DNA from 2 places in the Brevibacillus sp. BC25 genome. Region 2 is predicted to be linked to the other one. Evidence: riboswitches for the same ligand, from Rfam matches in the RefSeq annotation. Region 2 holds a riboswitch; the other holds the start of a gene.

Region 1 (7,361 bases), on a different contig from region 2:
CCATCAACCTTCGTTGAAAAGTGGCTCTTTCTCAATTATGGCGATGAGTCCCGCCAATGAACTTAATCACTCTTATTTCCTGCTAAGAAGCCAGTAATCGAAGTAAATCATCCATCTTCAACCCGTTTGCCGTAATGGCTCCCGTCTGCCAATACGATCTCTCTACGGGATATACATGGCCGTTCTTAAATGCAGGAACGGTCTGCCATAACGGATCTGCCTTCATTTCCTCAAGCGCTTTCGTGTTGCTCTCATCCTCCCACGTCCCGTTGGACGGAAGCAAAATAATATGGTCCGCGTCAAGCTCTGGAATGACCTCCTTCGACAAGACGATATTGCCCTCCGTCATCGCCTCGGCGAACCCCGGCGCCTTCAGCCCAAGATCCTCATACAAGATTTGTCCGACAAACGTGTTATGAATACCGAAAATATTAATCGATTTATCTACGACGTTCATCCGCAGAACAACAAGCTTCTCATCGCCGATCGCCGCGTTCAGCTTCGCCTTCACATCGACAATACGGGCTTCGTAATCGGCAAGAACCTGCTCCGCCTTGTCGCTGAGACCAAGCAATTCGGCGATTAAGGTAATGTTTTGCGCGAATCCGCAAGTACGTCGTCCGGCAAGCGGAACGTCGGCGCAACCTTGGAATAGAGCGCGTATTGTGCTACATCGACCTCTCCGGCGCCGATGATCAAGTCCGGCTCGGACACAAGCATAGCTTCGATGCTGCCGGTCACATCGAACAACGGCACTTCCAGCTTCAAATAATCCTGCTTGCCCCACATCGGGTTATAATATTGCACAATAGGCGTTACCCCAAGCGCAACCAAATAATCTTCACGATAAAGAGCTGAGATTCGCTTTGGATTTGTCGGAATCTCTACCTCTCCGAAGCCATCGGTTACGACGCGCGTTTCCGTCTGAGGCGGAGCTTCGCTTGGCGCTGCCGTTGCCTGTGCAGGCTGATCGGTAGTCACCGTGGCCACAGCTTGATCGCCTGTCGAGCCGCAACCTGTCACCGTAATCATTGCTGCCGTTATAAGCGATATCCATCCTGTTTTCATAAATCCCGATCTTGCCATGATTAAATTCACTCCAAAAAGTTTTATGTTTTGTAGCAAAACAATTCGTTGATTTATAGTGATAATCATTATCATCTCACTTGAGTAAATTTTACCCCAAATTGGATTGCATGCTCAATACACATTCTCTACGACCAGCTTTATACAAACTCGTCACTTCCTGACTAACGAAAAACAATAAAAAAAGGAGCCTCGCATAAGAGGCCCTATCCACCTGCACTGTCTATGAGGTATGCTGAATCAACTCGGGAAGAATTCGGAGCAGCCGCCGATCATATGCGCATCCCTTTTTCTGACTCATCTTTAACGTCAGACCCCACTTAAGCGATTGAGCAGCTAGGATTTGCGAACAGGTAAATATGCTTTTGGAATTTTACAGGCGACACTGTAAGCGGGATTGAACACGTTGGCCACCTTATATTCGACGACTTGGCCGAGCAGCAGGCTTGCTTCATTTACCGAGAGCCCATAGTCTTCGACTAGCAAGGAGAGCATTTCAGTAGTTGCATGCTGAAGCGCTTGTTCGAGCGGTCTGGCGTTGCCGATGCAAGACAAGTGAGTGTCGGACTCCAGCCTCTCAATAAAACAAGAGATATTCTTATTAATCCTACCAAATTTTACGGGTTTCTTTCACCAGTGAATCTCTGTTATTCTAGGTCATGCCAAACAAAACAGCCGAAACTTCCTCTCGAATGGAAGTGCGGGGGATCTTTTTTACTTGCAGATGAGAGATCTGCATGGGGTGAATCGCCAAAGTGCGTAGGGTTGTTTCCTCAATCCGAATCCGTCAACTAACCTCGTAGGCCAAAAAAAGGAGACGATGTGAATATGAAACGCCTTGGTACTATTGCAATCGCGACATTGGGATTGGGATTTGTTCTTTCCGGCTTTTCTAACACAGCTTCTGCCGCTACCACATGTCCGCAATACGGGTATCAACCATATATGCAACCTGTCCAACCGCAAATGCAAGCACCTTACGCAGCACCAGCGAATCAACAGCAGCCAGCTCAACAGCCAGTAAAACAAGCTAACCAACAAGTGGATGCTTCCTCTGTTGGGAAGCAAGTAACTGATTTGGTAAACCAAGAGCGTGCAAAAGCAGGTCTGAAGCCAGTGGAACTGGATGCTTCCCTGAACAAAGTTGCACAAGCAAAAGCGGCTGATATGTCCAACAACAACTACTTTGACCATACAAGCCCTACGTATGGCTCTCCATTTGACATGATGAAACAATTCGGAGTATCTTCTATGACCGCGGGTGAGAACATCGCCATGGGTCAACGCACCGCTGAGGAAGTCATGAACCAATGGATGAACAGTGAAGGACACCGTCAAAACATCATGAATCCTTCCTTCACCAAAATCGGTGTAGGCTTTGTGAATGGATACTGGGTACAAGAATTCATCGGATAATGAAATTGGATATAAATGCCGAGTCCTCTAGTGGGGACCCGGCTTTCTTGTTTTTTCCCAGCCTTGTCTGGAGTGGCCCTTGAACATCTATCTATCTCCGTGAAAAGCCAACAGCTTACCTTTTACTTCATTCTCTTCCGGGTTACATTCCTACTCGATTTGCTTAAGGGATTGTTCTCTTGGTTACGTGCCTGTTCCATCTTTTTATATGCCTGTAATGCTTCCTTATCCCCTTGGTTAATGGCCCCAGCCCAAGTAGCCAATGATATTCCAGCAACAATTACCGCACCTATCAATGTCCATGTGTATTTATTCATAACTAACCACCAAAAATTAATTTGTTTCGTTGCAGGAATATTCTACCAAAATTTCAAATCCCCATGAATTATGCAATAAAAAAATGGAGACATTGAAGCGTCTCCATTTTTTTATTGCCATCATTTCATCCATACGGCAACCTGACCTCAAAACACGTTCGAATAAAATCACTTTGGACTGAAATCGTTCCCCGATGCTTCTCGACGATATTTTTTGCAATAAACAGGCCGAGTCCTGTGCCTCCCCCTTGATGCGTTCGCGCTTTATCGCCCGTAAAAAACATTTCAAAAATATGCGGTAGCGCATCCTCAGGTATCTGGTTACCGTAATTCATGATTTGTACTACCACTTCATCGTCCTCACGATAAGCGTTCAAATCGATAAACTGGCCATCTCCTCCATAGCGTATCGCGTTGGTCAGGATATTCTCAAAGACGCGCGCCAAAAGCTCCCCATTTCCCACGATCACTAAATGAGCAGCAATCGTACACCGCGCGACCAGCTCATTTTTCTCAAAGGAAGGATACATCTCTTCATTTAACTGAACAAGCAATTCACTCAAATCAATAACCTTTTGCTCGAGGTTGACCATGCCGTAATTCATTCTCGTAATTTCGAAGAGCTCATCAATCAGCTTTTCCAATCGTTGCGACTTGGTAAAAGCAATCGTCGCATAATGCCGCATTTGTTCTTTTGGCATCTGCTCGTCTCGTAAAACTAAATCTAAATAACCCAGTACGGATGTCAGCGGTGTGCGTAAATCGTGCGCCAGATTCAAAACAAGCTGATCCTTGCTGCTTTCAGCGAAATCTCCTCTTTCTACCGCCTTTTGCAGCATTTCACTTGCCAGATTGATATCCTTGGCGATATCTGCGAACTCATCATTGGATGGAATATGGACATGCCGTGTAAAGTCTCCACTGGCGAGATAATGAATGCCCGTGGAAATCTCCCGAAAGTAGCCCGCATACCGTTTGGTCAGGAGATAGAAATACAAGATCGCAATGGGAGCAAAGACAAGCAAAAAGAAATTGATATCCCCCATCTCCCTGATGAAACGGCGAACCTGGGCGAGCGGATCTTCGTACTTAACCTCCATCCGATAGTAAAACTGGAGTACTTTATAGAGCAGAAAGGTTATGATACCGGCCAGAAGCATGCCAAGCCCAAGAAGCCCAAGCATTTTGGAACGAAAACTATGTCTCCTCTTCACCATGGAAAAAATGAACCACTCCCTATCCCAAATTTCGTCCAGAGATCAATCATGATAGACTCTTTTAATGCGTTCTCCCAAACGGCTTACCAGTTCGTTCGTAATGATTTTACATTGATGGGCCATTTCCTCGGCAGTGATACCCTCTTCTTGATCTCTGCCGATAAAGGTCACAACATCCCCTTTTTGCACCTCTTCCATATCTGTAATATCTACAATAAGCTGATCCATGCAGACAAACCCAATAATTGGTCTCCTTTTTCCTCTGATCAAGCAGGTAGCGCCCGATTGTGACAGCATGCGCGGAACCCCATCTGCATATCCGATGGATACGATGGCAATCTTGCTGTCTTTGGGCGCTGTGTGGGCGCGTCCATAGCCCACGGATTCTCCTTTTTCCACCTGTTTCACCTGTACAACTCTTGCTTTCAGTGATAACACAGGTCGTAGGTCGACGCTTGTTTTTACCTTATCTCCCTGCTTGCTCAACATCCCGTAGAGAGCGATCCCAATCCGAGCATAATCGTATTGCAGCTCCCCGTAATTCAGCACGCCATAACTGCTTTGAACGTGCAGCTTCTGTGGATCGATCCCCGTTTCTTTCAGCTGATCGATCACTTTCTGGAAACGGGCGATTTGATTTTTCGTGTAATCGATATCCGAAGCTTCCAAACTATCAGCCACACTCAGATGCGTAAAGGTACCGCATACCTGCAAATTTTTATAGCGATACATGGCCGCAATTTTTTCTGTGTGTTCCCAAGATTCCCCGAGTCTCCCCATCCCCGTGTCGATCTTGATATGAACAGGGATTTTCACGTTGTAGCCATTCAGTTTTTGGGCATATTCGTTATCTACTACGGTTTGCGTCAGTCTGAAACGGGCGATTTGGCGTATCCGTCGTTCATCGGTATAGCCAAGCACCAGAATCTCCCCTTTTACGCCCTTCTTCCTTAGCTCGATTCCTTCATCGATTGTGGCAACTGCGAAGTGATCAATCCCGAGCTTGTTTAAGAACCTCGCGACTTGCCATCCGCCGTGGCCATATGACTGCGCCTTGACGACTGCCATCATCGCACAATCCTTCGGGAGAACCCGCTGGATTTCCCTTACATTATGTTGGAGATGAGGAAGATAGATATCAGCCCATGCTCGTCCTGTTTGATCCGGTTTCCCACCTCGAAAGCGCTGGATCACCTTCATCGCCATCACAGAAAGAACAAACGATAGCACAGTGACCAGTGTAAAATGCACCAAGCTGTTTTCAACAAGCGGCCCTGTCAGTCCCGTCACTTTGGCCGCTCCGCGAATGAGCACAATACACAGCGGATGGATGACATAAACATACAGGCTCAGCTTTCGTAACGTTGGGCGATTTTTGCCTTTCCAGAACAACAGTAGTTGAAAGAGAAAATACATGCACGGTATCAAAAAAATATACATACTATCATGGCGTTGCAGCTGATAAGCGTGCAAAAGCAAGCCTTCTATTACCAGCATGCTTCCGAACACTCCAAGTCCGATGGCATACGGTGCGACCTTTTTCTTTTTCCGCCTGCGGGTATTGGCAATCATCCCTCCCATGACAATAAACACAGGGGCAAAAAATATACCGTTCCGCGTGTAATCAAACAGGGTAAACATCGATTGATAGATACTGTCCACATATGGATTCATCTGTGCAAATCCAAAGTAGCTGTCTCCCAATAACCCGATGCCATACAGCAGCAAAGTCACCCAAAACGTTTTCCATGCGGATAGTCTTGTATACAAAAAGGTACTGATACACACCCCCAGCATGATGCCAGGGAAATACCACAGATGATACAAGGTCCCGTTAAACAAGAGGTCTTTCACTGCTGAAAACACGGTAAGTTGATTCGTAAAATACCCTGTATACACATTCACAGGAAGATAGAGTAGGATCGAAAGTATATATAGCTTTCCTACTTTCCATAAAAACTGCTTCAGCAAATTCGCATTTCTGTTGCGATCTGTGCCAAGCTTTTGTAAGAAGAAAAATCCTGTGCACATAAAGAAAAATGGAACCGCAACCCTGGCTATTGTTCGTGTCAGTGTAAAGTCAGCCCATTCGCTTATGGACAGCAGGGGAGAAGTATGGATTGCGATGACAAGGATCGCTGCAATGATTCGGAATCGATCCAGCCCGCCATACTGCCTTTCACTCCCCACGTTCATTACGTGCCTCCTGATGAAACACCGTAATGATAAATCCATCCACGTTGTTGCCCGATATTTCGTAGCTCTCACCAGCCATAACCGGGATGTGCGTAACTGTATCGCTAGCCTTTACATAGTAGATTTCAATGCGCTCATCATCCACTAGCAAATGCTCCTGATGGAATTCGTAGTTTTTCACATACTCGATATACTCTTCCAGACAAAGCTGAAGCTTTTCCATCAAAACAGCATGCGGATAGCCCACATACCGAAAATGCCAAGGCTCATCCGAAATTCCTGTTAGCTGTTCCTTGTCTTTGTCGTAGCGTTTAATAAACCCATATTGACTGGCACGTTGGCGAAACATTCGGCATACGCCATGATCGGGAAAAGAAGGGCAAATAAAATCGATCTCTTCCTTCTTCTCTCCTACATCAATCGCAAGCCCTGTCTGATGCTCGCTTTCATTCGGACGCGCAACAAATTGACTAGTAAACACCTGTCCATTTTCGAGCAAGGATTGATCATAAATATCCTTTTGTTCCGTCTTGCTGCGAAAGCCACTGACAGGTACGATTGTATGCTCTGCGTTGCAGGCTTTCAGCAGTTTGGCAAACATCTTTGCAGCGGTGTTTTCCAGCATCATATTGTTGTGTGCTCCATCAATCAGCCGCATGCGGTTCAGTAGGATGCCGTCGTCTGTTTGCCAACGGATCGGGTACTGGCGATTCACCAATATCAGATGGCCGTGATGCAGATTGTCGCTGTTCAAAGAAATCGTCGAGACGTGAAGTTGTGTCATCGATTAGTCCTCCTCCAACGCTAGCATAATCAATGTATCCAGAAGTTCTTTATAGGAAATCCCCGTTGCACGCAGCATGCTTGGATACCTGCTTTTCGAGGTAAAGCCAGGGATCGTATTCACTTCGTTAAACACAATGTCTCCGTCTGGTGTAACAAACATATCCACGCGAGCGAAGCCACGACAGCCAAAAACCTGATAGAGATGGGTGGCTGTTTGCTTGATTTTATGAGCCAGTTCCGCGTCAATTCTTGCTGGGACATGGATATGGGCAGTCTCCAATGAATACTTTTCTGTATAATTGAAGAAGCCCTGAAGCAATTCGATTTCATCCACTTCTCCTAC
Region 2 (7,361 bases):
TTATTGCCCACCAGATCCCAGTTCCCGTCCTCTGTATAAAACTTCACCGCGAACCCACGTGGATCGCGCAATGTCTCGGGCGAATGTGTGCCATGATTAACCGTAGAAAACCGTACAAACACAGGCGTTTTTTGCCCCCGCTCCGAAAACAATTTCGCCCTCGTGTACGTAGAAATCGGCTCATCTCCTACGGTTCCATACGCTTCAAAATAGCCATGTGCTCCTGCACCTCGGCTATGCACGACACGCTCAGGTGTTTTCTCCCGATCAAAATGTGTGATTTTTTCCAGAAAGTCGTAATTTTCCAGAACGGTTGGCCCGCGATTTCCAACGGTCCGCAAGTTCTGGTTGTCTGTGATCGGATGGCCTTGGCGATTCGTCAGGATATTTTCTTCTGACTGGTTGATGGACTTGCTCTTTTCATCCATATGAATCCTCCCTGTCCAGTTTTTCTCATATGTGGTTCATAACCATGGTTACCGAATGAGGGATTCTTTATGCGAAAAGACTAAATAGCTTCGTAAGCAAAATCATCGTTAAGCACTGGAACCGTGCAACTCTGATTCCATTCCGCAGCGAGTGCGACATCTTCCGGGTACCCCATGCTGATCAGTTCTTGTCCGGAAGCACATTTCTGCAAGTAAGCGGGAAGATGATCTTGGGCCGATCGGAAGGCTGCCACCGCCATTTCGGCCTCTGGTGACAATCGATATCCCTCCAATCCGTGAAGCAGCGCACCTGCCGCAATCATATCCTCAATAGCCGGTCGCAATGCTCCATTCCCCCACCTTTCACCGCAAGCGATGACCGTTACGATTCCTTTCTGCTGCTGTATGTATCTGGCGACGGATGGTGCATTTCGCAAGCATGCAGCGATTACCTTCGCACCTGTTTTCTTTGCCAGCACGGTACAGGTGGATCCGTTTGGCGAGGGTAACACCATTCTACTTCCCACCGGAATTGTTTTCAGACAGGCGGGTGAAAGGGAGATTGGTTCTCCGCGTTTTCCAGCGAGCAGCGCTGTTTTTTGATTAGCGAATGCTAAGGCTGACTCATCCTTTACCTGATAAGGATAGACGATACCTCCACGTCCCGTTACGATATCGACACACGTACTGAAGGAGAGCACATCGATAATGACGATCATATCCGATGCTGCCCCGACCTGTTCCACCCCTTCGTATCCCCAATCGAATCGTGCCGTATAGTCTAGTTGTGTGCATACAGGCATTTCCCCCAAAAACCTCCACCATCCTCTATCAAAAATAGTTACTCGTCCCCTTACGTTCGCCGTTACAAATCAAGGCAAGAAACAATATCGTATTATTGTCCCACTAGTTTACACAAGAATGGAGTGAACATGGATGTCTGAAATCGAATACGACGACGATCAAGGTAATACGGAAAAAAGAAATCACAAACGCCCAAGAAGAAATACTGTGAGAACGACTGGTATTTTGCAAAACAACCTCGCCCGTGCTCTCACCGCTCACCTCGACCTGGTAAATCTGAACACAGAAGAGGTTGAAGTACGTGTGCAAGTATTGAACTGGGGTAACGCAGTTACACAAACGAATCCAGTTAGCACCTTGCTTGACATCACCCAATTTATCCCTGCGAATACTCGCACTGCTTTCAATGCGCTGGTCCCCGCATCTTTCCACTATGAAGTTCGCCTTACTGTCGCAGAAAACAACGGAAATGTCCTTCTCACCACTTATGGCCGTACTACCATCGGCGGAGGTCAAGTTGTTGGTCTTTCAGTTCTTGACAGTCAATTCCAAACTGTCGAAATCGAAACTTGTATTTAACTATTTTGCACGAAGAAAATGAGGAATTATGGTGGGACGCCATAGTTCCTTTTTTAATCCATTCGCATGCAGGAAAAGGCGCTGGGGACTATCCCAACGCCTTTTTACTTTTAGGACCACGACAAAAAAACTGCCCTCGAAAGGACAGTTTCTTTTTAAAAGGAGACTTACAGTTTTACTACGTTCTCAGCTTGTGGGCCACGGTTGCCTTGAACGATGTTGAATTGAACTTTTTGACCTTCGTCCAAAGTTTTGAAACCGTCACCTTGGATTGCGCTGAAGTGTACGAATACATCGTCTCCGCCTTCTACTTGAATGAAACCGAAACCTTTTTCTGCGTTAAACCATTTTACTGTTCCGTTCGTTTGCATTTAAAAAAACCTCCAAAAATTCAATTTGAATATGCTAGTCATATATTTACCGAAGCAAATAAAGCTCACATATCATGAAGAAATACCAAATCATGTGCTATGATACGCCTTCATGATATGTGAATTTTACCTACTCAGCCAATATGCGAATGTCATAGGACGGAACTGCAAAATTAAAAACTAAACCTTTTGAAAACCTAAAACAATGAAAGCCCTTCCTCTCTTCCATCCTTGCGGCTCCGATGACCGCGCCAGTGTGAATCGGGGATTCAAAAATGTTATCCATCAGCATACAAATACACCTCGATGAATGATTAGGTATCAATTTTTCAAGTAGCAACCTCATTCTACCATGGTTGTCCAATAAAAGCAACCGTTCACCCTTATACTGGGAAGGCGATACTCTGTTACAATAGCATTGGGAGGGATTTCATTGCATACTTTGACAACCATTCAATTATCCGAATTATTTCAAAAGAAAATGCCCGTACTTTTATTGGACGTACGCGACGCCGAAAAATTTATTTCTGGCAGCCTCGTTCATGAAAACGCTTCGACACGTAACGTCCCCTATCTTCTAATGAAAGAACAGGACAAGCCGTTCGATGAAGAAACCGAAAAACTTGCGCAAAATGTGCAGATTGTTACTGTATGTACAACAGGTAACAAAGCGCAAAAAGCTGCCGCTCTTCTTCGTGAGCATGGTTTTCAAGCAAATGCATTGGAAGGCGGCTTAACCGCATGGAAGGAACAATCAAACGAATCGAAATGAGCCTAATTTATCAACGCTTCTAGCTATTTGCCATATATTACTCCTTTATTTCGATTGGGATTGTCTGATATCGTTGTTCATGCCAAACGAAATAAGCCGAGACTTCCTCTTGAAAAGGAAGTGCGGGGGACTTTTTTGTGGATGAGATATTCCACATTGGGGTGAATCGCCGAGCTGGCGTAGGGTTGTTTCCTCAATCCGAATCCGACAACTAACCTCGTAGGCAAAAAAAAGGAGAGATTTGTTTAATGAAACGTTTTGGTTCTGTTACAATCGCGATGACTCTTGGTCTGGGCTTGGCTCTAACAGGCTTCGCTACTTCTGCTTCGGCTGCTTCTAATTGCCCTGTTCCTGGCGGACAATTCCAATATTATATGCCACAATTCCAAAAAGCTCCAAATTCCCAGCAATTTTGGAACTTCTTTCAACAAAAACAAGGCTTTGCCCCTGGACAATCAATGCCAGTACAACAGCCAATGACACCGATGCAACCAGCAAAGCCGGTACAACCAGCGCCTGTCCAACCAGCTCCAGTTCAAGCTGCACCAGCGCAACCTAGCAATAACGTCACTCAACCTGCCGCTCCAGTAAATCAAGCGGATCAAGGAAAAACTGGTGATTTTGCGAAACAAGTCGCGGATTTGGTGAACCAAGAACGTGCAAAAGCAGGTCTCAAGCCTGTTCAAATGGATGCAGCGCTGTCCAAAGTAGCGTTGGCAAAAGCACAAGATATGTCTGCTAACAACTATTTTGACCACAACAGCCCAACGTACGGTTCCCCATTTGACATGATGAAGCAGTATGGCATTCAGTACTCGACTGCAGGTGAGAATATCGCCATGGGTCAACAGAGTCCACAAGAAGTTATGCAACAATGGATGAATAGTGAAGGTCACCGCCAAAACATTATGAACCCTGCGTTCACAAAAATTGGTGTAGGCTTCACAAATGGCTACTGGGTACAAGAATTTATCGGATAGAACGCATTGCATGAAACGAAAAGCCGGTGTCTCTTAATCGAGACCCGGCTTTTTCGTGTAGGCATTATTCCTGCTGTGCTTCGGATGCCTGCTTATTGGGGGTACAACAGCAGCTATCCTGCTCATTTACCAAAGCGACGTCCTTTTGATGCATTTTTTGCTTGGTTGGGTAAGCAGATACTTGCTGCAGCTCGGCATTGACATCAGACGATTGGTTCATCCGTATGGCCCCCTTGCCGTTTTTTTGTGGTGCATCCCTAGTATGCTCGCGGTTGTAAACGACTCATTCCTAAGGAACACTGGAAGCACATACAAATGAACCTATCTGCTAATGATATGTTCAAGGTCTTTTAAGGCAGCCGCTGCTGCCGCGACAGGATCCGATTTTCCTCCAACGACCAATAAATCCCCCATGACATCTGTTTCTACCCGTATGGCTTTTGTCGTACCTGATACAGATGCAAATGGATGGGTAAGATCTACTGCACACAGTTCCACTGCTACAGAAAGCGTGCCATTCGCTTCCTTTTGGATGCTTCCGATCAGCTTGGGAATCTTCGTATGCTTCTTCCACGTCTCGATTTGTAACGCGGTTATTTCGCTAATACTTGCGCGTGCGATATCGGTCAGATTTACTTGTGCGCCAAAAGCGGCGTTTGCCAAGATCGTAATCTTCGACGCTGTATCCCAACCATCGATATCGTAAGAAGGATCCGGTTCGGCAATCCCCATCTTCTGAGCGAGCTCGACTGCTTCCGCACAGGTAAGCCCCTCTTCCATCATTTTTGTGAGCACGAAGTTAGTCGTTCCCGTAAAAATGCCCTCGACTCGTTTCACTTCACAGCCTGCCAAGTTATATTGCAATAGATCGATCGTTGGCAGGGCTGCTGCTGTTGCTCCACTCACTTTCAACGCGACGCCATGTTTTTTGGCTAGAGCGGCTAAACCAGCATAATCGACAACAAGCGCACCTTTTGAAATCGCGATTGCATGTATAGCATTTTCCAATGCATAACGAATAAAAGTAAGACCGGGTCCTCCCTCTTTTTCGGATGGACCAGCCTCGATGAGCACATCCGCTTGAACTGATTTGATAAATTCCAGCGCGTTCCATGATGGGTTCCTTGCTTGTTTTGTATGAGCATAGTCTTCCCATTTTCCTGAGTCGATTCCGTTCTCATCGTAGAGACCGGAAGCCGAGCGAACGACTCCCACGAGTCTGACATCCGCTTGATAAAGCTCGCGGTACCGTTCCCGTCGCTGCTCCAGCAGTCTGGCTACGTGCTGTCCTACTGTTCCAAAGCCGGTTAACATAATATTCCAACGTTTCATGAGTCAATCTCCTTGTTGTCTAAGCTCCGTTTATTTCCACCATTTTTTTCTACTTTTAGCCTGTATCCGGTGCAGATCCTTGTGATTCAGTTTCTTTCCTGTTTTTGCCGAGTAGAGCTCTTCCGTATGATCAATAAACAAAATTCCTTCCAAATGGTCCATCTCGTGCTGAATACACCGAGCAAGGAAATCTTCGGCTTCGATTGTCTTTGTCTCTCCTTGGCGGTTCAGCGTCTGAACTTTGACATAATTCGCCCGACGAACGATTCCAAAAACACCTGGTATCGAAAGACAAGCTTCTTGCCCTACCTGCTCACCTGATTTTTCCATCAACACCGGATTGATCAGTTCAATCAAGCCGCTGCCGCAATCCATCACAACTAAACGCTTCGGGATGCCAATCTGGATCGCAGACAAGCCTGCTCGACCTTTCGCAGCGTAAATCGTTTGGGCCATATCATCCAAAATCTTTTCAACCTGTGGAGTAATGGATGGTACTCTTTTTGAAGTTTCACGCAAGATAGGGTCCCCCAGGCGAACGATCATGCGTTCAGCCATTTCCTTCTCCCTCCCGCATTACTCAGTTTTCGATTTCAAAGTAGCAAATCAGTTCGCCGCTGTCAAAAGGAACCTTGCAAAATCTGAAATATCCCGCTGGGCAAGGGTGACAAATGCATGTAGATACGCTATCTTTATTGGTAAAGATAGATGTTTGTATATGAAAAGGGAGGCTACCATGCATTCATTAGCATCAACGCTGAACGAAACGATCCAACGCGAAAACCCACACGTATATGAAATGCTGTCCAATATCGCCAAGCTGATTTATTTCCCAAAAGAGGGGATTCTCAGCCAGTCCGCAGAAGCAAAAGCAAAAGCGAAAAAGTACAACGCAACCATCGGGATTGCACTGGAAAACGGTCAACCGATGCACCTTAAGGTCATCCAGGATAATCTGTCTGCTTACCAGCCAAAAGATATTTACGAATATGCACCGCCAGCAGGAAAGCCTGAGCTGCGTGCAGCATGGCGTAAAAAAATGATCGAGGAACAGCCTTCACTGGCTAACCATACCTTTAGTAACCCCATTGTTACAAACGCATTGACGCATGGCCTGAGCATCGTATCTGACTTGTTCGCTGATAGCGGCGACAGTGTCATCATCCCAGATAAAAACTGGGAAAACTACGAGCTTACCTTTTCGATCCGCCGTGGTGCGGAAATGGTCTACTACCCATTGTATAACGACGAGATGAAATTTAATGCTTCTGCTTTGCGTGATGCCATTCTCGCACAAAAAGACAAAGGCAAAGCCATCGTTGTACTCAACTTCCCGAATAACCCAACTGGCTATACACCAGGTCCAGAGGAAGGAAAAGAAATCGTCGCTGCACTCAAAGAAGGCGCTGAAGCTGGAATCAACATTGTCGCGGTGACAGATGACGCGTACTTCGGCTTGTTCTTCGAGGATTCGATGCACGAATCTCTCTTCGCTGGCCTGTGCGATGTTCACCCTCGCATTCTGCCTGTAAAAGTAGATGGTGCTACCAAAGAGGATTACGTATGGGGCTTCCGCGTTGGCTTCATTACGTATGCATCCCCATCCAGCGACTTGCTCAGCGCTTTGGAGCAGAAGACAATGGGAATCATCCGCGCGACTCTTTCCAGCGGATCACATCCTTCCCAAACGTTCGTCCTGCAAGCAATCACTGCACCGGAGTACAAAGCACAGAAGCAGGAGAAATTCGATATCATGAAAGGTCGCGCCAACCGCACCAAGGAAGTACTCGACACTGGAAAATACAATGACGTGTGGACCTACTATCCATTCAACTCCGGCTACTTCATGTGCCTCAAGCTAAAGACTGTCGAAGCGGAAACATTGCGCCAGCACTTGTTGGAACAGTATGGCGTCGGTACGATCGCTCTCGGTCAAACCGATTTGCGCATTGCTTTCTCTTGCATTGAAGAAGAAAACATTGCTGACTTGTTCGAATTAGTCTACAGCGGTGTAAAAGATTTGGAAAATGCCTTAACCAAATAAATGTAACTACAACTATTGCAAAAGCGTCTTGGCCACGAGTCAAGGCGCTTT

What was found. A riboswitch is a leader RNA that binds a small molecule or an ion and turns the genes downstream of it on or off. The one in region 2 is predicted to bind cyclic di-AMP.
Region 1: it holds a riboswitch for cyclic di-AMP, as region 2 does, so the genes downstream of both, PMI05_RS03550 (CAP domain-containing protein) here and PMI05_RS28080 (CAP domain-containing protein) in region 2, are expected to answer to the same signal.

The regions. Positions count from the first base shown of each region.
Region 1 is NZ_AKIX01000016.1:24,347-31,707, reverse strand. It holds gene PMI05_RS31250 (ABC transporter substrate-binding protein) at 83-574, opposite strand; gene PMI05_RS31245 (hypothetical protein) at 583-1,086, opposite strand; gene PMI05_RS03555 (hypothetical protein) at 1,423-1,641, opposite strand; cyclic di-AMP (ydaO/yuaA leader) riboswitch at 1,750-1,907, shown strand; gene PMI05_RS03550 (CAP domain-containing protein) at 1,915-2,502, shown strand; gene PMI05_RS03545 (hypothetical protein) at 2,625-2,819, opposite strand; gene PMI05_RS03540 (cell wall metabolism sensor histidine kinase WalK) at 2,945-4,036, opposite strand; gene vanT (serine racemase VanT catalytic subunit) at 4,079-6,232, opposite strand; gene PMI05_RS03530 (M15 family metallopeptidase) at 6,216-7,016, opposite strand; gene vanG (D-alanine--D-serine ligase VanG) at 7,020-7,361, opposite strand, start outside.
Region 2 is NZ_AKIX01000128.1:190,452-197,812, forward strand. It holds gene PMI05_RS28055 (catalase) at 1-428, opposite strand, end outside; gene PMI05_RS28060 (2-phosphosulfolactate phosphatase) at 509-1,231, opposite strand; gene PMI05_RS28065 (hypothetical protein) at 1,365-1,811, shown strand; gene PMI05_RS28070 (cold-shock protein) at 1,979-2,182, opposite strand; gene PMI05_RS28075 (rhodanese-like domain-containing protein) at 2,616-2,954, shown strand; cyclic di-AMP (ydaO/yuaA leader) riboswitch at 3,039-3,195, shown strand; gene PMI05_RS28080 (CAP domain-containing protein) at 3,203-3,934, shown strand; gene PMI05_RS31210 (hypothetical protein) at 3,999-4,154, opposite strand; gene PMI05_RS28085 (homoserine dehydrogenase) at 4,256-5,266, opposite strand; gene def (peptide deformylase) at 5,297-5,824, opposite strand; gene PMI05_RS28095 (aminotransferase class I/II-fold pyridoxal phosphate-dependent enzyme) at 6,003-7,310, shown strand.